Regions from separate parts of the Pantoea sp. SM3640 genome, predicted to be linked through region 2. Evidence: predicted binding sites of a transcription regulator. Region 2 holds the regulator's gene; each other region holds the start of a gene.

Region 1 (6,102 bases), 470 kb from region 2:
GAGGACCTGGCGCTGCTGAAACCGTTAATCGCCGATGGGCTGTTGGTACAAACGGCTGGCGGGCTGGAGGTGACGGGGATTGGCCGGTTACTGATTCGTAATATCTGCATGTGTTTTGATCGTTATCTGCGTCAGAAAGCGCGTCAGCAGCAGTTCTCGCGCGTTATCTGAAGAAACGGGCTGGCAGACCACACCAGCCCGTACTGAACCGCTTACTCCATGCCCAGCTCTTTCAGCTTGCGCGTCAGCGTGTTTCGGCCCCAGCCCAGCAGACGTGCTGCTTCCTGCTTGTGGCCTTGCGTATGACGCAGCGCAGTGGTGAGCAGCGTACGCTCCATCTCTGGCTGGGCTTCTGACAGCAGATTCTGATGACCGGAACGCAGGGCGCGGTCGGCCCACTGTGCCAGCAGGGTTGCCCAGCTGTCAGGCAGCGACTGCACCGGATTTTCCGGGGTACTGGATTCAAACAGTTCTCCGGGCAGATCCTGAATCAGTACTTCCTGGCCCGCCGCCATCACGGTCAGCCAGCGACAGGTGTTCTCCAGCTGACGAACGTTACCGGACCAGTGAAGACGGGTTAAGGCTGTCTCGGTTTCCGGATGCAGAATCTTCGCTTCCACCCCCAGCTCACGGGCCGCCACCTGCAGGAAGTAACGTGCCAGACGCGGGATGTCCTCACGACGCTCACGCAGCGGTGGCAGATGCACGCGAATCACATTCAGGCGGTGGAAAAGGTCCTCACGGAACTTGCCTTCCTGCACGCGTAATTCCAGATTCTGGTGGGTTGCGGCGATAATACGTACATCCACTTTCACTGGCGCATAACCACCAACGCGATAGAACTGGCCATCGGCCAGCACGCGCAGCAGACGGGTCTGCACATCCAGCGGCATATCACCGATCTCATCCAGAAACAGCGTGCCGCCATCCGCCTGCTCAAAACGGCCCTGACGGATCTGGTTGGCGCCGGTAAAGGCACCTTTCTCGTGACCGAACAGTTCGGATTCAATCAAATCTTTGGGAATCGCCGCCATGTTAAGCGCGATGAAAGGCGCTTTGGTACGCGGACTATGGCGATGCAGCGCATGAGCTACCAGCTCTTTACCGGTTCCTGACTCACCGTTGATCAGCACACTGATCGACGAGCGCGATAACCGGCCGATGATACGAAACACATCCTGCATCGCTGGCGCTTCACCAATGATATCGGTGGTGGGTCCGCTGACCGGCTGATTTCGCGGCTGCTGCTGTTCCTGATAGTGACTGATGGCTCGCTCGACCAGCGCCACCGCTTCGTCAATATCAAACGGTTTAGGCAGGTAATCAAAGGCACCCTGCTGATAGGCGCTGACAGCGGCGTCCAGATCCGAATGCGCCGTCATTATGATGACCGGAAGCATCGGATGACGCTGCTTAATCTGTTTCAGCAGCGCCAGGCCATCCATACCGGGCATGCGAATATCTGACAGTAAAACGTCCGGGGTCTTGGTTGAGAGGGCATCCAGCACCTCGCTTGCGCTGTCAAAGGTCGCACAGCTCAAACCGGCTCCAGTGAGCGCGCGTTCAAGCACCCAGCGGATGGAGCTATCGTCATCGACGATCCAGACTATCCCTCGTTGCATAGAAACCTCACTGGCGAATAGGCAGGTAAACCGAAAATTCGGTGTGTCCCGGCCAACTGTTAAATTCTATTTTTCCTGAATGTTGATCAATCAGGCTACGGGCGATGGAGAGGCCTAAACCGGTTCCGCCTTCACGTCCGCTGACCATCGGATAAAACAGCGTATCCTGCAGCTGGGCCGGAATGCCGGGGCCATCATCTTCAATATCAATACGTGCCACCAGGCGATAACGCGTGCCGTGCAGCGTCAACTGGAAAGCAGTGCGGGTGCGGATAACAATGGTGCCACCGTCGTCGCCCAGCGCCTGAAGTGCGTTGCGAACTACGTTAAGCAGCACCTGTTCAATCTGGTCGGGGTCATGCGGCAGTTCCGGCAGGCTGGGGTCGTAATCCCGTACCAGCGAAACATTCTCCGGCAGCTCCATCGACACCAGATTGACCACCCGTTCGGCCACCTGATGAATGCTCTGCGTGATGTGCATGCCTGGCTGCTGCGGACCTAACAGACGATCCACCAGATTTCGCAACCGGTCGGCCTGTTCAATAATCACTTTGGTGTATTCATTCAGTGACGGATCGGGCAGGGCGCGGGATAGAAGCTGTGCCGCGCCGCGTAATCCGCCCAACGGATTTTTAATCTCATGTGCCAGACCGCGAACCAGATCGCGAGCGGCGACCTGCTGCGCGTGCTGTAACTGCTCCTGACTGAGGCGACGCTGATTATCCATCGGCGCCATTTCCATCAGGATTAAGCCATCGGGTAACCGCTGGGCGGTCAGCGACATAATATGTGCGCGACCATCTACCACCAGCGTGACCTCACTGTCAGTAAATCCCTGGCCAGCCTCAAGACTCTCGCGCATCACCTCAATATTCAGCGAAAAGTAGCCGGTTAATTCCGGTAATGGTGTGCCGAACAATTTGCGTGAGCTTTGCGCCAGTAATTGCTGCGCCGCCGGATTGGCGTAATGAATAACCAGATCGTTATCCACTAACAAAATACTGTTGATTAACGCGTTGAGAATCTGCCCTGCATCGGGCAGAGAGCCAGTTGCCATACAACGTTCCTCTGCACCAGTCAGGTGCATTTTAGTCTTTAAGCCGAAAAGAGGGCGAATGAACGGTGAATTCGCGGAGAAAAAAGCCCATCCGAAGATGGGCTAAAAGTTTCCACGGCAACAAAAACGTCTGACCAGTTAAACGCTGTAGTAAAGCTCGAACTCAACCGGGTGTGGCGTCATGCGAACGCGATCCATCTCTGCTTTACGCAGTTCGATGTAAGCATCGATCGATTCGTCTGTGAATACACCGCCACGAGTCAGGAACTCGCGGTCTTCGTTCAGTGCATTCAGCGCTTCTTCCAGCGAGCCTGCAACTTTTGGAATCTCAGCTTCTTCTTCCGGTGGCAGGTCATACAGGTTCTTATCCATCGCGTCGCCAGGATGGATTTTGTTGATGATGCCATCCAGGCCAGCCATCAGCAGAGCGGTGAACGCCAGGTATGGGTTAGCGGCTGGATCCGGGAAGCGCGCTTCGATACGACGAGCTTTCGGGCTGGCAACAACCGGGATACGGATTGAGGCAGAACGGTTACGGGCAGAGTAAGCCAGCATAACCGGTGCTTCATAACCTGGGACCAGACGCTTGTAAGAGTTGGTTGTCGGGTTCGCCAGGGCGTTGATCGCTTTCGCGTGCTTGATGATACCGCCGATGTAGAACAGCGCCATTTCAGACAGGCCGCCGTACTTATCGCCGGCAAACAGGTTCTGGCCACCTTTAGAGAGTGACATGTGGCAGTGCATGCCTGAACCGTTGTCGCCAAACATTGGCTTCGGCATAAAGGTCGCCGTTTTGCCGTAAGCGTGCGCAACGTTGTGGACGACATATTTGTAGATCTGAATTTCGTCCGCTTTTTTGGTCATGGTGTTGAAGCGGGTTGCCACTTCGTTCTGACCTGCGGTCGCCACTTCGTGGTGATGCGCTTCAACAACCAGACCCATCTGCTCCATGGTCAGACACATGGCAGAACGGATGTCCTGTGATGAGTCAACCGGTGGAACCGGGAAGTAGCCGCCTTTCAGACCCGGACGGTGACCTTTGTTACCGCCTTCGTACTCTTTACCGGTGTTCCATGCCGCTTCGATATCGTCGATAGCCACATGTGAGCCGGACGTTGATGAACCGAAACGGATGTCATCGAACAGGAAGAATTCGGGTTCTGGTCCAAACAGCACGGTGTCCGCGATGCCGGAAGAGCGCAGGTAATCTTCAGCGCGCTTGGCGATAGAGCGTGGATCGCGATCGTAGCCCTGCATGGTGCCTGGCTCAAGAATGTCACAACGGATGATCAGCGTAGAATCTTCGAAGAAAGGATCCATGACTGCCGTAGTGGCGTCAGGCATCAGCACCATGTCTGATTCGTTAATGCCTTTCCAGCCGCCAATAGACGAACCATCGAACATTTTGCCTTCTTCGAAGAAGTCAGCGTTAACCTGGTGAGCAGGGATCGTAACGTGCTGTTCTTTACCTTTGGTATCGGTAAAACGCAGGTCAACAAACTTAACTTCATGCTCGTTCATCATCGAGAGAACGTGTTCAGCGGACATACTCAACTCTCCTGGAAATGGTCTTTCATTATCTACATGGCGAGGAAACGTCGTTTCCGGAATCCATTGCGGGAAAACACCTCCCTGACCAACTTCACCCGGCACGCTCTTCAACCGACATCTGTCTGGCGTTTACGCTTGATTTAGATAAAGCGAATTCTGTGCCAACTTTTTTGATGTTGCTTAAATCGCCTTGTGATGCACCTTTTTGTCATAAAGCGCCTGCACCACAATGGTCTTAATGCACCATTGTGGTGCTTAGCGGTGATTTTTTAGCACTATTTTGGTGCGCAGGACCAACTTAGTGCATTTTCTGCACCGGGAACAGGGCAAATTTGCGCCGATGCAATAAACTTTCAGTGAAAAGTGTGATCCTGTTCAGTCTTCCGCTTAATCCGTGTACAATACCGCGCTATTTCTAATGCCTGAGGCAAAGCTGTGATCGAAAATTTGCGTAACATCGCCATCATCGCGCACGTTGACCATGGAAAGACCACCCTGGTTGACAAACTGCTGCAACAATCCGGTACTTTTGATGCCCGTACCGAAGCAACCGAGCGCGTGATGGACTCCAATGATTTGGAGAAAGAGCGTGGGATTACCATCCTCGCAAAAAACACCGCCATTAAGTGGAATGACTACCGTATCAACATCGTTGATACCCCAGGACACGCCGACTTCGGTGGTGAAGTTGAGCGCGTCATGTCCATGGTGGACTCGGTGCTGCTGGTTGTAGATGCGATGGATGGCCCTATGCCGCAAACCCGCTTTGTGACCAAAAAAGCGTTCGCGCATGGTCTGAAGCCGATTGTGGTTATCAACAAAGTAGACCGCCCTGGTGCGCGTCCGGATTGGGTTGTGGATCAGGTATTTGACCTGTTCGTAAACCTGGATGCCACTGACGAGCAGCTCGACTTCCCTATCATTTTCGCCTCTGCGCTGAATGGTATTGCGGGTCTTGAGCACACCGACATGGCTGACGATATGACCCCGCTGTATCAGGCTATCGTTGATCACGTTGCGCCTCCGCAGGTTGAGGCTGATGCCCCACTGCAGATGCAAATCTCTCAGCTGGACTACAACAACTACCTGGGCGTGATCGGCATCGGCCGTATCAAGCGCGGTAAAGTTAAGCCTAACCAGCAAGTCACTATCATCGATAGCGAAGGCAAAACCCGTAACGCTAAAGTCGGTAAAGTCCTGACTCATCTGGGTCTTGAGCGTATCGATAGCGATCTGGCAGAAGCGGGCGATATCATTGCTATCACCGGTCTGGGCGAGCTGAACATCTCCGACACTATCTGTGACACGCAGAATGTGGAAGCGTTGCCAGCACTGAGCGTCGATGAACCAACTGTAACCATGTTCTTTAACGTCAACACCTCACCGTTCTGCGGTAAAGAAGGTAAGTACGTGACTTCACGTCAGATCCTTGAGCGTCTGAACAAAGAACTGGTTCACAACGTAGCACTGCGTGTTGAAGAAACTGAAGATTCTGACGCCTTCCGCGTATCAGGTCGTGGTGAACTTCACCTGTCAGTCCTGATCGAAAACATGCGTCGTGAAGGTTTCGAGCTGGCGGTATCCCGTCCGAAAGTTATCTTCCGTGAAATCGATGGCCGTAAACAAGAGCCATTTGAGAACGTTACGCTGGATATCGAAGAGACGCATCAGGGTTCCGTTATGCAAGCCATGGGTGAGCGTAAAGGCGATCTGAAAAACATGGATCCGGATGGCAAAGGCCGCGTACGTCTCGACTACGTGATCCCAAGCCGTGGCCTGATTGGCTTCCGTAACGAATTCATGACCATGACGTCCGGTACCGGTCTGCTCTACTCTACCTTCAGCCACTACGACGATATTCGTCCAGGCGAA
Region 2 (6,102 bases):
GATGTGGTGATCGCCATCTCTAACAGCGGTGAGTCGAATGAAATCCTCGCGCTGATTCCGGTGTTAAAACGTCAGCACATTGCGCTGATCTGCATGACAGGACGGCCTGACAGCGCGATGGGCCGGGTTGCCGATGTGCATCTGTGTGTCCATGTTCCGCAGGAAGCCTGCCCGTTAGGCCTTGCGCCAACCACCAGTACCACAGCCACACTGGTGATGGGCGATGCGCTGGCGGTTTCGCTGCTGGAAGCACGTGGATTCACGGCGGAAGATTTCGCCCTCTCCCACCCTGGCGGTGCGCTGGGCCGCAAACTGCTACTGCATGTAGCGGATATCATGCACAGCGGCGATGAGCTGCCGCACGTCACCCGTGACGCCTCACTGCGTGATGCGCTGCTGGAGATTACCCGCAAAAATCTGGGCCTGACGGTCATCGTCGACGGTCTGATGAAAATTGAAGGTATCTTTACCGATGGTGACCTGCGCCGCATCTTTGATATGGGCATCGATTTTCAGCGCGCCACCATCGGGGAAGTGATGACGCCAGGTGGCATCCGCGTCCGGCCAAATATGCTGGCGGTTGAAGCCCTGAACCTGATGCAGACCAAAAACATTACCTCGATTCTGGTGGCCGATGACGACCATCTGCTCGGTGTGGTACATATGCATGACATGCTGCGCGCTGGCGTAGTCTGAACAGGAAAAGAAAATGCAACAGGTAACGCCCACGATTGACACCTGCTATGGACCGATCAGTGCTGACGTCATGGCGCGCGCCAGCAACATTCGTCTGCTGATCTGCGACGTCGATGGCGTCATGTCCGACGGGGTGATCTACATGGGAAACAAGGGTGAAGAGCTGAAAGCCTTCAACGTGCGGGATGGTTACGGTGTACGCTGTTTGCTGACCGCCGATGTGGAAGTGGCTATTATTACTGGCCGCAATGCCCGTCTGATGGAAGATCGCTGCAAAACGCTCGGCATCCGTCATCTTTATCAGGGACAATCGGATAAGCTTTTGGCCTATCGTGAACTTCTGGATAAACTGTCTCTCTCTGATGATCAGGTCGCCTATATCGGTGACGACCTGATCGACTGGCCGGTGATGGCGAAAGTGGGATTAAGCGTGGCGGTAGCGGATGCACATCCGATCCTGTTGCCGCGCGCGCAGTATGTTACGCGGATTGCGGGTGGACGCGGCGCGGTTCGCGAAGTATGTGACCTGATCTTAATGGCGCAGAACAAATTTGAGGATGCCAAAGGGCAATCAGTATGAGTAAAAGCAGGCGTTGGATAACGCTGATTCTGACCTTGATTGCACTGGTTTTGATCGGCTGGAATCTTACCAACCAGGATGGCGATGGCACGCCAGTCGGGACGGATAGTCAGTCGCCGACCTATACCAGTGATGATTCTCACACTGTGGTGTATAACCCGCAGGGCGCGCTGTCATATAAACTGGTCTCTGACAAAGTGACCTATTTCTCGGATGACGAGCTGAGCTGGTTCGACAATCCGGTAATGACCACCTTTGATGAGAATAAAATTCCTACCTGGACGTTACGCGCAGATAAAGCAAAGCTCACCAAAGATCGTATGCTTTATCTGTATGGCCATGTTGAGCTGAATACGCTGACGCAGGATTCCCAGCTTGAGCGGATCAAAACCGATAATGCACAGATTAACCTTGTCACTCAGGACGTTACCTCTGATGACCAGGTGACATTGTATGGCCGCAGCTTTAACTCCACCGGCATGAAAATGCGCGGCAATTTACGGACAAAAAACGCCGAGTTAATCGAGAAGGTCAAAACCTCTTATGAAATCCAAAATGAACAAAAATAGCCTGAAGATTTTACTGGCCAGCATGTTACTGGCAACCAGCGTTCCGGCGCTGGCCCTGACCGGTGACTCGGACAAACCCGTCAATATTGACTCGCAGAATCAGGCGCTGGATTTGCAGGGCAATGTCGCGACCTTTACCGGCAATGTCATCGTGACGCAGGGCTCTATCAAAATCACGGCCGATAAAGTCGTGGTGACCCGTCCGGGCGGCGACAGCAAGAAAACCATCGTTGACGCCTACGGTAATCCCGCCACTTTCTATCAGATGCAGGACAGCGGCAAGCCGGTTCAGGGCCATGCGTCTAAACTGCACTACGAACTGGCCAACGATTTCGTTGAACTGACCGGCAATGCGTTCATAGAGCAGCAGGACAGCAACATCAAAGGCGATCGTATTACCTATCTGGTGAAAGAGCAGAAAATGCAAGCTTACAGTCAGGGCCAGAACAAGCGCGTCACGACCGTACTGGTGCCGTCGCAACTTCAGGATAAAGGTTCGTCCAACAGCGGAAAGAAGAGTAACTGATAGCTATGGCCACATTAATCGCAGAAAACCTGGCGAAGGCATATAAAGGCCGTCGCGTGGTAGAAGATGTCAGCCTGCAGGTAAAATCCGGCGAGATTGTCGGCCTGCTGGGTCCGAACGGAGCCGGTAAAACCACCACCTTTTACATGGTGGTGGGCATTGTGCCGCGTGACGCTGGCCGCATTGTCATTGATGATGAAGACATCAGTATCCTGCCGCTGCATGCGCGTGCGCGTCGCGGCATCGGTTATCTGCCGCAGGAGGCATCGATCTTCCGTCGCCTCAGCGTCTACGATAACCTGATGGCGGTACTGCAGATCCGTGATGACCTCACCGAAGAGCAACGCCAGGATCGCGCCCGTGAGCTGATGGAAGAGTTCCACATCGAGCACCTGCGTGACAGCATGGGTCAGGCACTGTCGGGTGGTGAACGACGTCGTGTTGAGATTGCCCGCGCGCTGGCTGCCAATCCTAAGTTTATTCTGCTGGATGAACCTTTTGCCGGTGTTGACCCTATTTCCGTTATCGACATCAAGAAGATCATTGAGCATCTGCGTGACAGCGGCCTCGGCGTTTTGATTACCGACCATAACGTGCGCGAAACGTTAGCGGTCTGTGAGCGGGCCTATATCGTCAGCCAGGGCCACCTGATTGCGCATGGTACACCCAATGAAATTCTTGCGGATGAGCAGGTTAAGCGGGTTTATTTGGGTGAAGAGTTCAGACTCTGATAAGGTGTCGTTAATACCGATGTTTACCTGGGAACTACCATCCTGTCTATGAAGCAAGGTTTACAACTCAGGTTCAGCCAACAGCTGGCAATGACTCCACAGTTGCAGCAGGCGATTCGTCTGCTGCAACTCTCCACGCTTGAACTCCAGCAGGAGTTACAGCTTGCACTGGAAAGTAATCCCCTGCTTGAGCAGACCGATCTGCATGACGAGATTGACTCCCGGGAATCGTCAGAAGCCGAAGCGCTGGATACCCGTGAAGCGCTTGAGCAGAAAGAGATGCCTGATGAGCTGCCGCTGGATGCCACCTGGGATGAAATCTACACCGCTGGCACCCCTTCCGGCACCGGTACCGATTATCAGGATGATGAGTTGCCGGTCTATCAGGGCGAAACCACGCAGTCACTGCAGGATTACCTGATGTGGCAGGTCGAATTGACGCCTTTCAGCGATACCGACCGCGCGATTGCGACCTCTATCGTCGATGCTATCGATGACACCGGATATCTCACCGTCTCGCTTGAGGAGATCCTCGACAGCATCGGCAATGATGAGCTTGAAGCGGATGAGGTTGAGGCGGTGCTGAAACGCATCCAGCGCTTTGACCCGATCGGTGTGGGCGCACGTGATTTGCGTGACTGTCTGCTGGTTCAGCTCTCCCAGTATGCGCCAGAAACGCCGATGCTGACTGAAGCACGCCTGATTGTCAGCGAACATCTCGACCTGCTGGCCAATCACGACTTCCGTAGCCTGATGCGCGTCACGCGCCTCAAAGAAGAGGTGCTGAAAGAGGCGATGCTGCTGATTCAGTCGCTGGACCCGCGGCCGGGTCAGTCCATCAACACCGGCGAGCCGGAATATGTTATCCCCGATGTGCTGGTGCGTAAGGTCGGCAACCGCTGGACGGTTGAGCTCAATGCCGACAGCGTGCCTCGTCTGAAAATCAACCAGCACTATGCGGCAATGGGCGGTGCAACGCGCAATGACAGCGACAGCCAGTTCATTCGCAGTAATCTGCAGGAAGCGCGCTGGCTGATTAAGAGTCTGGAAAGCCGCAATGACACGCTGCTTAAAGTCACGCGCTGTATCGTTGAGCAGCAGCAGGCGTTCTTTGAGCAGGGTGAAGAATTTATGCGTCCGATGGTGCTGGCCGATATCGCCCAGGCTGTTGAGATGCACGAATCGACCATTTCCCGTGTGACCACGCAGAAATATCTGCACAGCCCGCGTGGCATTTTTGAACTGAAGTACTTTTTCTCCAGCCACGTTAATACGGAAGGTGGCGGTGAAGCCTCCTCTACCGCGATCCGTGCTCTGGTGAAGAAATTAATTTCGGCGGAAAATCCAGCCAAACCCTTGAGCGACAGTAAACTGACCTCCATGTTATCTGATCAGGGGATCATGGTGGCACGGCGTACCGTCGCCAAATATCGTGAGTCTTTATCCATCCCGCCATCGAACCAGCGTAAACAGCTGGTTTGAAAGAAATGAGAAGGAAGACCTATGCAGCTGAACCTGACCGGGCAACATGTTGAAATCACGCCACCTTTACGTGAATTCGTCAGCGGTAAATTTGCCAAACTGGAACACTATTTTGAACATATCAATCAGGTCTATATTGTCCTGAAGGTTGAGAAAGTCACGCAGGTGGCTGACGCAACACTCCACGTGAACGGTGGCGAGCTGCACGCCACGTCGGAAGCGGAAGATATGTATGCGGCAATTGACGGGCTGATCGATAAACTGGCCCGTCAGCTGACCAAACACAAAGATAAACTGAAAAAACACTAACCTTCACGCTAGCTACGCGCGCCTGCCGCGCAGAGCCGACAGGATGGGGCGGATAATCCGCCCCGTTTTGTCATCTGAGCAAGCGCCGTTTGTCGCACATATCAGCGCGCTGGTGGTGAATGGCCTGGTGAACACGCAAGTGAAACGATAATGAACAACGACCTTACACTGGAATTGAGCACAGTGCTTTCGCCAGACTGCACCCGCAGCGGCGTACACTGCCAGAGCAAAAAACGTGCGCTGGAAATCATCAGCGAACTGGCCGCTAAGCAGCTCAACCTGCCGCACCAGACGCTTTTCGAAGCGATTCTGACCCGCGAACGCATGGGCAGTACCGGTATTGGTAACGGAATAGCCATTCCTCACGGCAAGCTAGAAGAGGATACGCTGCGTGCGGTTGGGGTATTTATCAGCCTCGAGCAGCCGATTGCGTTTGATGCCGTCGACAACCAGCCGGTCGACCTGCTGTTTGCATTGCTGGTTCCGGCTGACCAGTGCAAAACACACCTGCACACCCTTTCACTGGTGGCAAAACGTCTGGCAGATAAAACGGTTTGCCGTCGCCTGCGTGCTGCGCAGAGTGATGAAGAACTCTATGCCATTATTACGGAAGTCCAGACAGAGCAGTAACGCGTCTTTACCGGCCCGGTGCCGGTTTTAAAACGGGAGAGAAGGTCATGGTGCTGATGATCGTTAGCGGTCGTTCAGGCTCGGGGAAGTCAGTGGCGCTCCGTGCGCTGGAAGATATGGGATTCTACTGCGTTGATAACCTGCCGGTCGTGCTGCTGCCTGAATTGGCCAATTCGCTGGCGGAACGCAATATTTCGGCGGCGGTCAGCATCGACGTGCGTAACATGCCTGAATCCCCGGAAATTTTTGAAACCGCGCTGAATAATCTGCCTGACACATTTTCACCTCAGCTGCTGTTTCTCGACGCCGATCGCAATACCCTGATTCGCCGTTACAGCGATACGCGCCGTCTGCATCCCCTCTCCAGCAAAAATCTGTCGCTGGAGAGCGCTATCGATGAAGAGAGCGATCTGCTGGAGCCGCTGCGTTCGCGTGCCGATTTGATCATCGACACCTCAGAGATGTCGGTACATGAGCTGGCCGAGATGCTGCGTACCCGTCTGCTGGGCAAGCGTGAACGCGAACTGACCATGGTGTTTGAATCCTTTGGCTTCAAACATGGCATCCCGATTGACGCTG
Region 3 (6,102 bases), 440 kb from region 2:
ATTTCATGGGTGACGAGGATCAGCGTCATGCCCTCTGCCGCCAGCTGCTCCAGAACCTTGAGCACTTCGCCCACCAGTTCAGGATCGAGCGCGGAGGTAATCTCATCACAGAGTAAAACTTTCGGCGTCATCGCCAGCGCACGGGCGATCGCCACGCGCTGCTGCTGCCCGCCGGAGAGGCTGGCAGGATAGTAGTTAAGGCGTTCGCCCAGTCCGACCTTCTCCAGCATCTGTGCCGCCAGCGCCCGGCACTCGGCCTCGCTTTTCTTCAGCACGCGGCGCGGTGCCAGCATGACGTTCTCCAGCGCTGTCATGTGCGGGAACAGGTTGAAGCTCTGAAACACCATACCGACCGAGCGGCTGATTTCACGCGCCTGCGAATCGCGGTCGGTGATCGTCATCCCGCCGAGCTTGATGCTGCCCTCCTGATAGCCTTCCAGCCCGTTCATACAGCGCAGCAGCGTGCTTTTACCCGATCCGCTGCGACCGATGATCGAGATCACCTCGCCCATGTCGATATCCAGATCCACGCCTTTCAACACATGGTTGTCGCCGTAATATTTTTGCACCTGATTAATGGTGATGAGCGGCATTGAATTTTTTCTCCAGATACTGGCTGTAGCGAGACAGCGGATAACACATCAGGAAGTAGCCCAGCGCCACCAGCCCAAAGACTTTAAACGGCTGATAGGTCACGTTGTTGAGAATGGTGCCCGCCTTGGTCAGCTCGATGAAGCCGATAATTGACGCCAGCGCGGTGCCCTTGATCACCTGCACGGCGAATCCCACTGTCGGGGCGATACCGATGCGGATCGCCTGCGGTGCCACCACCCGCCACAGCGTCTGACCAAAGGTCAGGCCGAGGCAGCGCGACGCTTCCCACTGCCCTTTCGGCAGGGCGCGGATGCTGCCGTACCAGATGTCCACCAGAAAGGCGCTGGTGTAGAAGGTCAGCGCCAGTGAGGCGGCGGTCCAGGGGGCGACATCGATCCCAAACAGGCCGACGCCGAAAAATGCCAGGAACAGCTGCATCAGCAGCGGTGTGCCCTGAAACAGCGCGGTGTAACCGCGTATCAGGCGCGTCAGCCATTTACGCTGCAGCAGGCGCATAAACAGCAGCGGCAGCGTCACCAGCGTGCCGCCAATAAAGGCCACCAGCGACAGTAACAGGGTCCAGCGCGCCGCCAGCAGCAGGTTGCGCAGGATGTCCCAGTCGGTAAAGGTCGTCATCATGATGGCTGCACTCCAAACCATTTACGGCCAATCGCCAGCAGCAGATGGCGCATCGCAATCGACAACGCCAGGTAGATCAGCGTGGTCACCAGATAGACCTCAAAACTTAAGAAGGTGCGCGACTGGATCAGGTTGGCGGCGAAGGTCAGTTCCTCATAGGAGACCTGCGACACCACCGACGAGCCCAGCATCACGATGATGCACTGACTCACCAGCGCCGGATAAATGCGCTGCAGCGCAGGCGGCAGCACGACCCGCAGAAAAGTCTGGCTGCGGGTTAATCCCAGCACCCGTCCCGCTTCCCACTGCCCTTTGGGCGTCACCTGAATCCCGGCGCGGATAATCTCGGTGCTGTAGGCGCCAAGGTTAATCAGCATCGCCAGCAGTGCCGCCTCACCCGCAGTGAGTTTCAGCCCAAGCGCAGGCAGACCGAAAACGATAAAGAACAGTTGCACCACAAACGGCGTATTGCGGATCAGCTCGACATAGATGCCCCACAGACGGCTCATCCAGCTCGGTTTGCCGCTACGCAGCGCCGCACCCGCAATGCCGAGCGCCACGCCACCGGTGGTCGCCAGCACCGTCAGCTGGATGGTGACCCACAGACCGGAGAGCAGCTCCGGCCAGTAGGGCCACAGGGCGGGAAAGTTAAGTTGCCCGATCATGAATCCGTCCTCAGGCGCCGAGGTTCGCAGGCAGCGGTGCTTTCAGCCACTCTTCAGAGAGTTTATTCAGCGTGCCGTCTTTAATGCCCTGCTCAATCAGCTCATTCACTTTCGCTTTCAATGCAGGCTCATCTTTTTTCAGGCCGATATAGCAGGGTGAATCTTTCAGCATAAACTGCGCCACAGGCGCTTTGGCCGGATTCTGGCGCGCAATCGCGGCGACGACCAGGTTACCGGTTGCGACATACTGCACCTGACCAGAAAGATACGCAGACAACGTGGTGTTGTTATCTTCGTAGCGTTTCACCTGCGCATCTTTCGGGGCCACTTCGCTGAGCACCATATCTTCTACCGCACCGCGCGTGACGCCAATCGACTTGCCGCTCAGAGCCGACGCCGCTTTGATTTCATCGCCCTTCGGACCGAAGACGCCCAGGAAGAACGGCGCATAGGCACGGGTGAAGTCGATCACTTTCTCACGCTCGGCGTTTTTACCCATGCTGGAGATAACCAGATCGACCTTGTCGGTTTGCAGATAAGGCACGCGGTTGGCACTGCTGACCGGCACCAGCTGCAACTTAAGTTTCATCTGTTTCGCCAGGTATTTTGCCGTGTCGATGTCATATCCCTGCGGCTGCAGGTCAGTGCCGACCGAGCCAAACGGTGGAAAATCCTGCGGCACGGCAACACGGATGACGCCGCGCTTCTGGATATCCTGCAGTTGATCGGCCAGCGCGCTGCCCGTTTGTGCCATCAGTAATGCCGCTGTCGCTACCGCCATCAAAGCTTTTTTCATTATGCACCCCGGTGAGATTAACGTGAAACAAAAGATTCTTTAACAAGCAATCTGCAACTAATGTGCCAATCCGGATAGCAACAGAAAAAGGGTTAAGCGGCAGAGAGTTCAACGGAAATCCGGCGTAATCGGGGCAATCACGCCGGGGAAGTGGTGATCTGAAATGGGGCAAAGCACCAAAACGGTGCCTGTTAACGGTGCTCCAGCTCGTCAAACTGCTGGTAAAGGTCGGCGATCTGATGAATACGCTGACGTCCCTGTGCCAGCATTTCATGCAGCAGCGCATTGGCGATCAGATTAACCAGACTCATGGCGGCACTGTAGCTGTCGAAGGCGGAAACACTGTCGAGTGGCGTACAGAGCTGCCAGCGCGCCAGCGCAATCACCGTCTGCGCCTGCGGCTCACACAGTGCCAGCATCGGGACACCGGCAGCCTGCAGCTGCTGCATCAGCGGACGAATGATGCGCGCACGACGACGAAACGCCATCACGATCACCATGTCGTCCGGCGTGATATCCACCAGCTCCTCAGCCAGCGTCTGGCCCGGCTGCGGCAGGATATGCACCTGTGAACGCGCCTGCACCAGCTGCTGGCGCAGATGGAGCGCCACCGGATAGGCGTTGCGCATGCCGATGATAAACACGCGCTTAGCCTGCGCCAGCTGCTGAATCACCTCATTAAAGTGTCGGGCATCCAGGCTGTTTACCCACTGCGTCAGATTAGCCATCTCCTGCTTGTAGTGGCGCGCCAGCAGCGTATTGCCCTGCACCGCATCACGGTTATCGGTCAGCGGCATGCCGCTCTGCCGCAGGATGCGAAGCTCATCACGCATATCCTTGTACTTCTCATAGCCCAGACGCTTAAACAGTCGACTGACCGTGGCTTTCGACACGCCACTGAGCCGCGCCAGCTCGGCGCTGTTGTAGCTGATCAGGTCATCGAAGTGGTCAAACACGAAGTCGGCAATACGCTGCTCCTGCGGAGAGAGCTGGGGATAGTGACTTCTGAGTCGTTCATCAAGCTGTTTCATAAGGCGTCCTGTAACTTTTGTTTCAGCAGAAGCTAGCACAATTTACGCCAGGTTAACCGGCGCATTGTCAGCTGAGCATGAAAACTGGAACAGCTCTTGCTTTGTTATGGGTTCTGTCACCCGGATAACGAGAAAAAGATGATTCAAAGCAATATGGCCCCGCAGGGGATGGCGGTGACGCCACACCATCTGGCGAGTGAAAGTGCGCTCGCGGTGCTGCGCGATGGCGGTAATGCCATTGAAGCGATGGTGGCTGCTGCCGCAACAATCGCCGTGGTCTATCCGCACATGAACGGACTGGGCGGCGATGGCTTCTGGCTGATTCTGCCGCCTGGCGGCGATCCGGTCGCTATCGACGCCAGCGGCGCAGCCGGTTCACTGGCTCACCGCGATTTTTACGCCGATCACCCGAAGATCCCACATCGCGGGCCGAAAGCGGCGCTGACGGTGGCCGGTACGGTCAGCGGCTGGCAGGAGGCACTGACGCTCTCTGCAGAGATGGGCACCCCGCCACTGCCGCTGGCCCGTCTGCTGCGGGATGCGATTCGCTACGCCGCCGACGGGATTCCGGTGACCGCCTCACAGACCGCCGCGACCACGAACTTCCTCAGTGAGTTGCAGCATCAGCCCGGCTTTCGTGCCCATTTTATGCCCGACGGCGATGTGCCGCAGCCGGGCAGCCGTTTTACCCAGCCCGCGCTGGCGAACACCCTGAGCCAGCTCACCGAAGAGGGACTCGACAGCTTTTATCGCGGCCCGCTGGCTCACCATATGGCCGGTGAGATGGCGACGCTGGGCATGCCGGTGACGCTGGCCGATCTGCAGCAGCATTACGCTCGTCGCACAACGCCGCTGCATCTCGCCCACAGCGAAGGCGACATCTGGAATATCGCTCCGCCAACCCAGGGCGTCGTGTCGCTGGCGATCCTCGGCATCACCGATCGGCTGGAGATGACGGAGGCTGACGACGCGCAGACGGTGCACCGCATCGTGGAAGCCACCAAAAAAGCCTTTGCGCTACGCGACAAACACATCACCGATCCGCGTCACATCACCGAAGATGTGCAGGCGCTGCTGGATAGCGATCATCTCGATACGCTCGCCAGCCAGATCGCCGATGGCGAGGCCGCCGCCTGGGGCAGCGGACGCGGACCGGGCGATACGGTCTGGATGGGCGTGATGGACAGCAGCGGTCTGGCTGTTTCCTTTATTCAGAGCATTTACCACGAGTTTGGCAGCGGTGTGGTGCTGCCTGGCACGGGCATCACCTGGCAGAACCGGGGCGCTGCGTTCAGCCTCGACCCTGACCATCTGCTGGCGCTCGCGCCCGGTAAGCAGCCGTTCCATACCCTCAATCCCGCCGCCGCACGGCTGAAAGATGGCCGGACAATGGTGTATGGCGCGATGGGCGGAGATGGGCAGCCGCAGACCCAGGCGGCGATTTTCACCCGCCATGTGATTCAGGGGCTGCCGTTACAGCAGGCGGTCAGTGCGCCGCGCTGGCTGCTGGGCCGGACCTGGGGGCAATCGTCCGACTCGCTGAAACTGGAAGGCCGCTTTGACGACGAAACGGTATTGATGCTGCGTCTGTGGGGACATGAGGTGGAACGGCTGCCGGACTTCAGCGAATCCGTAGGCCATGCGGGCGCGATTGTGCGTCACAGCAACGGCATGTTTGAGGGCGCAAGCGACCCACGTAGTAACGGCAGCGCTGCCGGTTTTTAACAGGAGCGAATCATGAATCAACAAGAGTGGGCCAGCTACATCGGCCATATGGAGCAGATCCTGCAACTGGAACTGGATGAGGCACGTCGCGCTGAGCTGCTGATCCAGCTTTCACGCATTGCGGAAATGGCTGCGCCGCTGATGGCGTTTCCGCTGGATGACCGGCTGGAAGTCGCAGGAGTATATCAGGCATGAGATTAGGTGATGTTTCAATTCAGACGCTGCAACGGGCGATTCAGCAGGGTGAGATCAGCGCACTGGAGGTGGCGAAGCACACGCTGCAGGCGGTTGAGCAGCACAACCCGGCGCTGAATGCCTGGACGGAAGTGACCGGGCCGCGCATGTTAAAAGAGGCCAGCGTCATTGATGCACAGCGGCAGCGCGGCGAAACCCTGCCACCGCTGGCGGGCATTCCGTATGCGGTGAAAAACCTGTTTGATGTGGTGGGTCACAGCACCCTGGCCGGTGCCAGCCTGTTCCGCGATCGCCCTGCGGCACAGGCAGATGCGTTTGCCGTTGATAAGCTGCGTCATGCTGGTGCGCTGCTGTCGGGTATGCTGAACATGGATGCCTATGCCTACGGTTTTACCACCGAGAACAGCCATTATGGTGCGACCCACAATCCGCGCGATCTCAGCCGCGTGGCGGGCGG
Region 4 (6,102 bases), 590 kb from region 2:
TACCTGTCGCCCCCTGAGGGCCTGAGATTGAGAGCAGCGTTGTGCGATTATTCAGTCAATTAAGTTGGTATTTTCTGCGGGAGTGGCGGCGCTATCTGGGCGCGGTCATCCTGCTGATTGTTATTGCTGTTCTGCAATTACTGCCGCCGCATGTCGTCGGTGTCATTGTTGATGGTGTCACACGTGACAACATGAGTACCAGCCGCATCATGATGTGGATTGGTATCATGCTGGCAACCGCAGTGGTGGTCTATCTGCTGCGTTATGTCTGGCGCGTGCTGCTCTTTGGTGCCTCCTACCAGCTGGCGGTTGAGCTGCGCGAAGATTTCTATCGCCAGCTGAGTCGGCAGCAACCGGCATTTTATCTGCGTCACCGTACCGGTGACCTGATTGCGCGTGCCACTAACGACGTGGATCGGGTGGTGTTTGCGGCCGGGGAAGGGGTGCTGACGCTGGTCGATTCGCTGGTGATGGGCTGTGTGGTGCTGCTGGTGATGAGTACGCAGATCAGCTGGCAGCTGACCCTGCTGGCGCTGGTGCCGATGCCCATTATGGCAATCGTCATCCATCGCTACGGTAATCAGCTTCATCATCGGTTCAAACTGGCCCAGGCGGCCTTCTCCAGCCTTAACGATCAGACGCAGGAGAGCCTGACCAGCATCCGGATGATTAAATCCTTCGGTCTTGAACAGCATCAGTCGCAGCAATTCTCCGATATCGCCCGCGATACCGGTGATAAGAACCTGCGCGTGGCGCGGGTCGATGCCCGTTTCGATCCCACAATCTACATCGCTATTGGTTTCTCAAACCTGCTGGCGATTGGCGGCGGCAGCTGGCTGGTGTGGCATGACCAGATGACGCTGGGGCAGTTGACCAGCTTTGTGATGTATCTCGGCCTGATGATCTGGCCGATGCTCGCCCTGGCGTGGATGTTCAATATCGTCGAACGCGGCAGCGCTGCCTGGAGCCGCATCGGTGCATTGCTGGCGGAAGCGCCCGCGGTGGAAGATGGCGATAAGTCTCTGCCACCTGAACCGGGCACGCTGCAGGTCGCGATTCGCGCCTTTCACTATCCGGCCAGCGCGGCTCCGGTGTTAAGTGATGTCAGCTTCCAGCTGAAGCCCGGCGAAATGCTGGGACTGTGTGGGCCAACTGGCAGCGGAAAAAGTACCTTACTGAGCCTGATCCAGCGCCATTTTGATATTCAGCAGGGCGACATCCGTTATCACCAGATCCCGCTGACGCAGTTGCGGCTGGACAGCTGGCGCAGTCGTCTCGCCGTGGTCAGCCAGACACCATTCCTGTTTTCGGACAGCGTAGCGAACAATATTGCGCTGGGGAAACCGGGCGCAACCCGGCAGGAGATTGAACAGGCCGCCACGCTGGCCTGCGTGCATGACGATATTCTGCGGCTGCCGCAGGGTTATGAAACCGAAGTCGGGGAGCGAGGTGTGATGCTGTCGGGTGGACAGAAGCAGCGTCTTTCAATTGCCCGGGCACTGCTGCTGAACGCAGAAATCCTGATTCTGGACGATGCGCTCTCTGCGGTGGATGGTCGTACCGAGCACGAAATCCTGCATAACCTGCGCATCTGGGGGCAGGGAAAAACACTGATTATCAGCGCGCATCGCCTGTCGGCGCTGACGGAAGCCAGTGAAATCCTGGTGTTACAACAGGGCAGCGTGGCACAGCGTGGCGATCATGACGCGCTGACCACCAGCGCTGGCTGGTATCGTGACATGTACCGTTACCAGCAACTGGAAGCGGCGCTGGATGATGATGAAAATGAGAAAGGAGTGCCGCATGGCTAAGTCTGCCCGCTTGTGGCCCACCCTGAAGCGCCTGCTGAGCTACGGTAAGCCCTGGCGTAAATCCCTGTCGCTGGCGGTAGGCATGCTGTGGATCGCTGCCGCGGCGGAAGTAACCGGTCCGGTGCTGGTCAGCTATTTTATCGATAACCTGGTGGCGAAACATCAGATGCCCTGGGGGCTGGTGGCCGGTCTGGTCATCAGCTTTGTCCTGCTTCAGCTACTGGCCGCCGGGCTGCACTACTGGCAGGCGCTGCTGTTCAATCGCGCCGCCATTGGTGTGGTGCAGCGGTTACGCAGTGACGTGATGAATGCCGCGCTCTGTCAGCCGCTGAGCGCTTTTGATACTCAGCCGGTCGGGCAGATTATTTCGCGCGTGACGAATGACACCGAAGTGATCCGCGATCTTTATGTCACGGTAGTTTCAACCGTACTGCGCAGCGCTGCGCTGGTCGGCGCCATGATGGTGGCGATGTTCAGTCTTGACTGGCGCATGGCGCTGGTAGCAATGATGATCTTCCCGCTGGTACTGATAGTGATGCTCATCTATCAGCGTTACAGCACGCCGATTGCCCGACGGGTTCGCAGCTATCTGGCTGACATCAACAACGGCTTCAACGAAGTGATCAGCGGCATGAGTGTGATTCAGCAGTTTCGTCAGCAGGCGCGATTTGGTGAGCGTATGGGCGAAGCGAGCCGCTCTCACTATCTGGCGCGAATGGAGACGCTGCGTCTCGATGGCTTTCTGCTGCGTCCATTGCTGAGCCTGTTTTCAGCGATGGTGTTGTGCGGGCTGCTGATTCTGTTCAGTTTTTCGGTGCCTGGCGTGTTTGAAGTGGGGGTGCTCTATGCCTTCATTACTTACCTGGGCCGTCTGAATGAGCCACTGATTGAGCTGACCACCCAGCAGTCGATGCTGCAGCAGGCGGTGGTGTCTGGCGAGCGTATCTTCGAGCTGATGGATGCCGCCCAGCAGCAGTATGGTGCCGATCAGCAGCCACTGGCTTCAGGTCGTATTGCCCTGAACAACCTCAGTTTTGCCTACCGTGAAAACCGCGATGTGCTGAGTGATATCAATCTTGACGTCGCACCGCGTGAGTTTGTGGCGCTGGTGGGCCATACCGGCAGTGGCAAAAGTACCCTCGCTAACCTGTTGATGGGTTATTACCCGGTGACGCGCGGCGAAATCCGTATTGATGATCGTCCGATTGGCGACCTGAGCCATGCCGTGCTGCGACGCGGTATCGCGATGGTGCAGCAGGATCCGGTGGTGCTGGCCGATACGCTGCTGGCCAATGTGCGGCTGGGCCGCGACATCAGCGAAGAGGCCGTCTGGACCGTGCTGGAACAGGTGCAGCTGGCACTGCTGGCGCATGCCCTGCCGGAGGGGATTCACACCCGGCTGGGCGAGCAGGGCAATAATCTGTCGGTCGGGCAGAAGCAGCTGCTGGCGCTGGCCCGGGTACTGGTTGATCTGCCGCAGATCCTGATCCTCGACGAGGCGACCGCTAACATCGACTCCGGCACCGAGCAGGCCATTCAGCATACGCTTGCGACGCTACGGCAACACAGCACGCTGGTGGTGATCGCTCACCGCCTCTCAACGATTATCGATGCGGATAAGATTCTGGTGCTGCATCGTGGTCGTGTGGTTGAGCAGGGCACTCATCAGCAACTGCTGGCGCTACAGGGACGTTACTGGCAGATGTATCAGCTGCAACAGGCAGGGGAAGATCTGGCGTCGGGCGTACCTGTAACATCTGAAAGCTGACTTGCACCTTTTTTGCGCAGCTTTATCGGAATAATCTGTATAAATGCACTCCTTTGACGCCTGGAGCACCAAAGGAGTGCAGTCTCAGGCTGCGATCCCTGTCACACACCCATTCTCATTCATATCTTCCTTGAAGCATCCCTTGCTCCGTCTCGCCTGACTCACTGATTAAGGGCACTTTTACACTCTGGCACAGGCTTTGCTTATATCCCTGCGTGTCCATAAACGTTACCTATTTACTCGCTGGAGGGGATCCAATGAAGCTGGTTACCGTCGTAATTAAGCCATTCAAACTGGAGGATGTACGTGAAGCTTTATCCTCTATCGGCATTCAGGGACTGACCGTCTCCGAAGTGAAAGGTTTTGGTCGTCAGAAAGGCCATGCAGAGCTCTATCGTGGCGCAGAGTACAGCGTTAACTTCCTGCCGAAGGTCAAAATTGATATCGCGATTGCCGATGATCAGTTAGACGAAGTGGTGGATGTCATCAGTAAAGCGGCCTACACCGGCAAAATTGGCGACGGTAAAATTTTCGTGGCTGAACTGCAGCGCGTCATCCGTATTCGTACCGGCGAGACCGACGAAGCCGCTCTGTAATTAAGACTCAGTACTGTGATGGGATGGAATAAAAATGAATAAAATTTTCACGAAGCTGGGTCTCACCAGCCTGGCACTGTTACCCTCACTCGCAATGGCTGCGCCTGCCGTTGCGGACAAGGCTGATAACGCATTTATGATGATTTGCACCGCGCTGGTGCTCTTTATGTCAATTCCAGGTATTGCGCTGTTTTACGGCGGTCTGATTCGTGGCAAAAACGTTCTGTCGATGCTGACGCAGGTTGCTGTGACCTTCTCGCTGGTCTGCGTGCTGTGGGTGGTCTACGGCTATTCACTGGCCTTCAGTGAAGGCAATCCCTTCTTTGGCGGCTTTGGCTGGGCCATGCTGAAAAACATTCAGCTCACCGCCGTTATGGGCAGTTTCTATCAGTATATCCACGTAGCATTCCAGGCCTCGTTTGCCTGTATTACCGTGGGCCTGATTGTTGGTGCCATTGCAGAACGCATCCGTTTCTCTGCCGTACTGATCTTCGTCGGTGTCTGGCTGACGCTTTCATATTTACCTATCGCACACATGGTCTGGGCGGGCGGTTTCCTGGCTCAGGATGGCGCTCTGGACTTCGCTGGCGGTACCGTGGTGCACATCAACGCGGCTGTCGCAGGTCTGGTGGGTGCTTATCTGGTGGGCAAACGTGCGGGCTTTGGTAAAGAGGCGTTCAAGCCACATAACCTGCCGATGGTCTTCACCGGCACCGCTATTCTTTATGTTGGCTGGTTTGGCTTTAATGCCGGTTCAGCTTCAGCAGCAAACGAAATCGCCGCACTGGCTTTCCTGAACACCGTGGTGGCAACAGCGGGTGCCGTACTGGCATGGACCTTTGGCGAGTGGGCGGTACGCGGTAAGCCTTCACTGCTGGGTGCCTGCTCAGGCTTTATTGCGGGTCTGGTCGCGATTACACCGGCCTGTGGTTATGTCGGCGTTGGCGGTGCATTAATCATCGGTCTGGTCGGCGGCCTCGCGGGACTGTGGGGCGTCACCACTCTGAAAAAATGGCTGCGTGTCGATGACCCGTGCGATGTATTCGGTGTGCATGGCGTCTGCGGTATTGTCGGCTGTATCCTGACCGGCGTGTTTGCTTCCTCTTCACTGGGCGGCGTCGGCTATGCGCAGGGCGTCACCATGGGCCATCAGGTCTGGGTGCAGCTCTTCAGCGTGGGTCTGACGATTGTCTGGTCCGGCGTTGTCGCTTTCATCGGCTTCAAGCTGGCCGATCTGATTGTCGGACTGCGCGTTCCGGAAGAGCATGAACGTGAAGGTCTGGATGTAAACAGCCACGGCGAGAATGCTTATAACCAGTAATGGACAGGCACTGAAATGAACAATCGGGGGCGAGCAATCGCCCCTTTTTTTATTCTCTTCATTCGCTGCGCTGGCGCATTACCCCTTCCTGAACGGTTGAGGCTACCAGCACACCCTGCTGATTGTAGAACTCGCCGCGGACAAAACCGCGTGCGCCAGAAGCTGAGGTACTGACCACGCTGTAGAGCAGCCATTCAGTGAAGTCGAACGGGCGATGGAACCACATAGAGTGGTCGATTGTGGCGACCTGCATATCCGGCTCTAAAAAGCCTTTGCCATGCGGCTGCAGCGCGACCGGCAGGAAGTTGAGGTCAGAGGCATAGCCGAGCAGGTACTGATGGATACGCAGGTCATCGGGCAGGGGGCCGGTGGCACGGATCCAGACCTGACGCTCCGGTTTATCCACATGTCCACGAAGCGGGTTATGGATCTGCACCGGGCGAATCTCCAGCGGACGTTCAGCAATAAATTTTTCACGTAACTTTTCTGGCAGCAGATGCGCCATTTTCTGCGCCATCGCCTGTTCGGTTAACAGGTTTTCTGGCCCCGCCACCTGGGGCATCGGATTCTGATGCTCAAATCCGCTTTCCGGTGACTGGAAAGAGG

The links. Region 2 encodes sigma-54, which starts transcription at its own class of promoters, with help from an activator protein. Its sites were predicted from a motif close to GTTGGCACANNTTTCGCTNT; they were not measured.
Positions count from the first base shown of each region.
Region 1: glnA (glutamate--ammonia ligase) is a predicted target of sigma-54. The motif match lies at 4,377-4,396, and genes of this name have one in related genera.
Region 3: IV493_RS14075 (gamma-glutamyltransferase family protein) is a predicted target of sigma-54. The motif match lies at 3,809-3,828, and genes of this name have one in related genera.
Region 4: glnK (P-II family nitrogen regulator) is a predicted target of sigma-54. The motif match lies at 3,766-3,785, and genes of this name have one in related genera.

Region 1 is NZ_CP064872.1:3,908,695-3,914,796, forward strand. It holds gene hemN (oxygen-independent coproporphyrinogen III oxidase) at 1-171, shown strand, start outside; gene glnG (nitrogen regulation protein NR(I)) at 213-1,622, opposite strand; gene glnL (nitrogen regulation protein NR(II)) at 1,630-2,679, opposite strand; gene glnA (glutamate--ammonia ligase) at 2,818-4,227, opposite strand; gene typA (ribosome-dependent GTPase TypA) at 4,666-6,102, shown strand, end outside.
Region 2 is NZ_CP064872.1:3,438,324-3,444,425, forward strand. It holds gene kdsD (arabinose-5-phosphate isomerase KdsD) at 1-696, shown strand, start outside; gene kdsC (3-deoxy-manno-octulosonate-8-phosphatase KdsC) at 710-1,276, shown strand; gene lptC (LPS export ABC transporter periplasmic protein LptC) at 1,273-1,845, shown strand; gene lptA (lipopolysaccharide ABC transporter substrate-binding protein LptA) at 1,820-2,371, shown strand; gene lptB (LPS export ABC transporter ATP-binding protein) at 2,377-3,102, shown strand; gene rpoN (RNA polymerase factor sigma-54) at 3,151-4,584, shown strand; gene hpf (ribosome hibernation promoting factor) at 4,606-4,893, shown strand; gene ptsN (PTS IIA-like nitrogen regulatory protein PtsN) at 5,044-5,523, shown strand; gene rapZ (RNase adapter RapZ) at 5,571-6,102, shown strand, end outside.
Region 3 is NZ_CP064872.1:2,997,835-3,003,936, forward strand. It holds gene IV493_RS14050 (amino acid ABC transporter ATP-binding protein) at 1-593, opposite strand, end outside; gene IV493_RS14055 (amino acid ABC transporter permease) at 574-1,230, opposite strand; gene IV493_RS14060 (amino acid ABC transporter permease) at 1,230-1,898, opposite strand; gene IV493_RS14065 (transporter substrate-binding domain-containing protein) at 1,909-2,694, opposite strand; gene hpxU (MurR/RpiR family transcriptional regulator HpxU) at 2,886-3,725, opposite strand; gene IV493_RS14075 (gamma-glutamyltransferase family protein) at 3,864-5,450, shown strand; gene hpxX (oxalurate catabolism protein HpxX) at 5,463-5,645, shown strand; gene IV493_RS14085 (AtzE family amidohydrolase) at 5,642-6,102, shown strand, end outside.
Region 4 is NZ_CP064872.1:2,852,609-2,858,710, reverse strand. It holds gene IV493_RS13400 (Lrp/AsnC family transcriptional regulator) at 1-17, shown strand, start outside; gene IV493_RS13395 (SmdA family multidrug ABC transporter permease/ATP-binding protein) at 42-1,811, shown strand; gene IV493_RS13390 (SmdB family multidrug efflux ABC transporter permease/ATP-binding protein) at 1,804-3,579, shown strand; gene glnK (P-II family nitrogen regulator) at 3,837-4,175, shown strand; gene amtB (ammonium transporter AmtB) at 4,210-5,496, shown strand; gene tesB (acyl-CoA thioesterase II) at 5,555-6,102, opposite strand, start outside.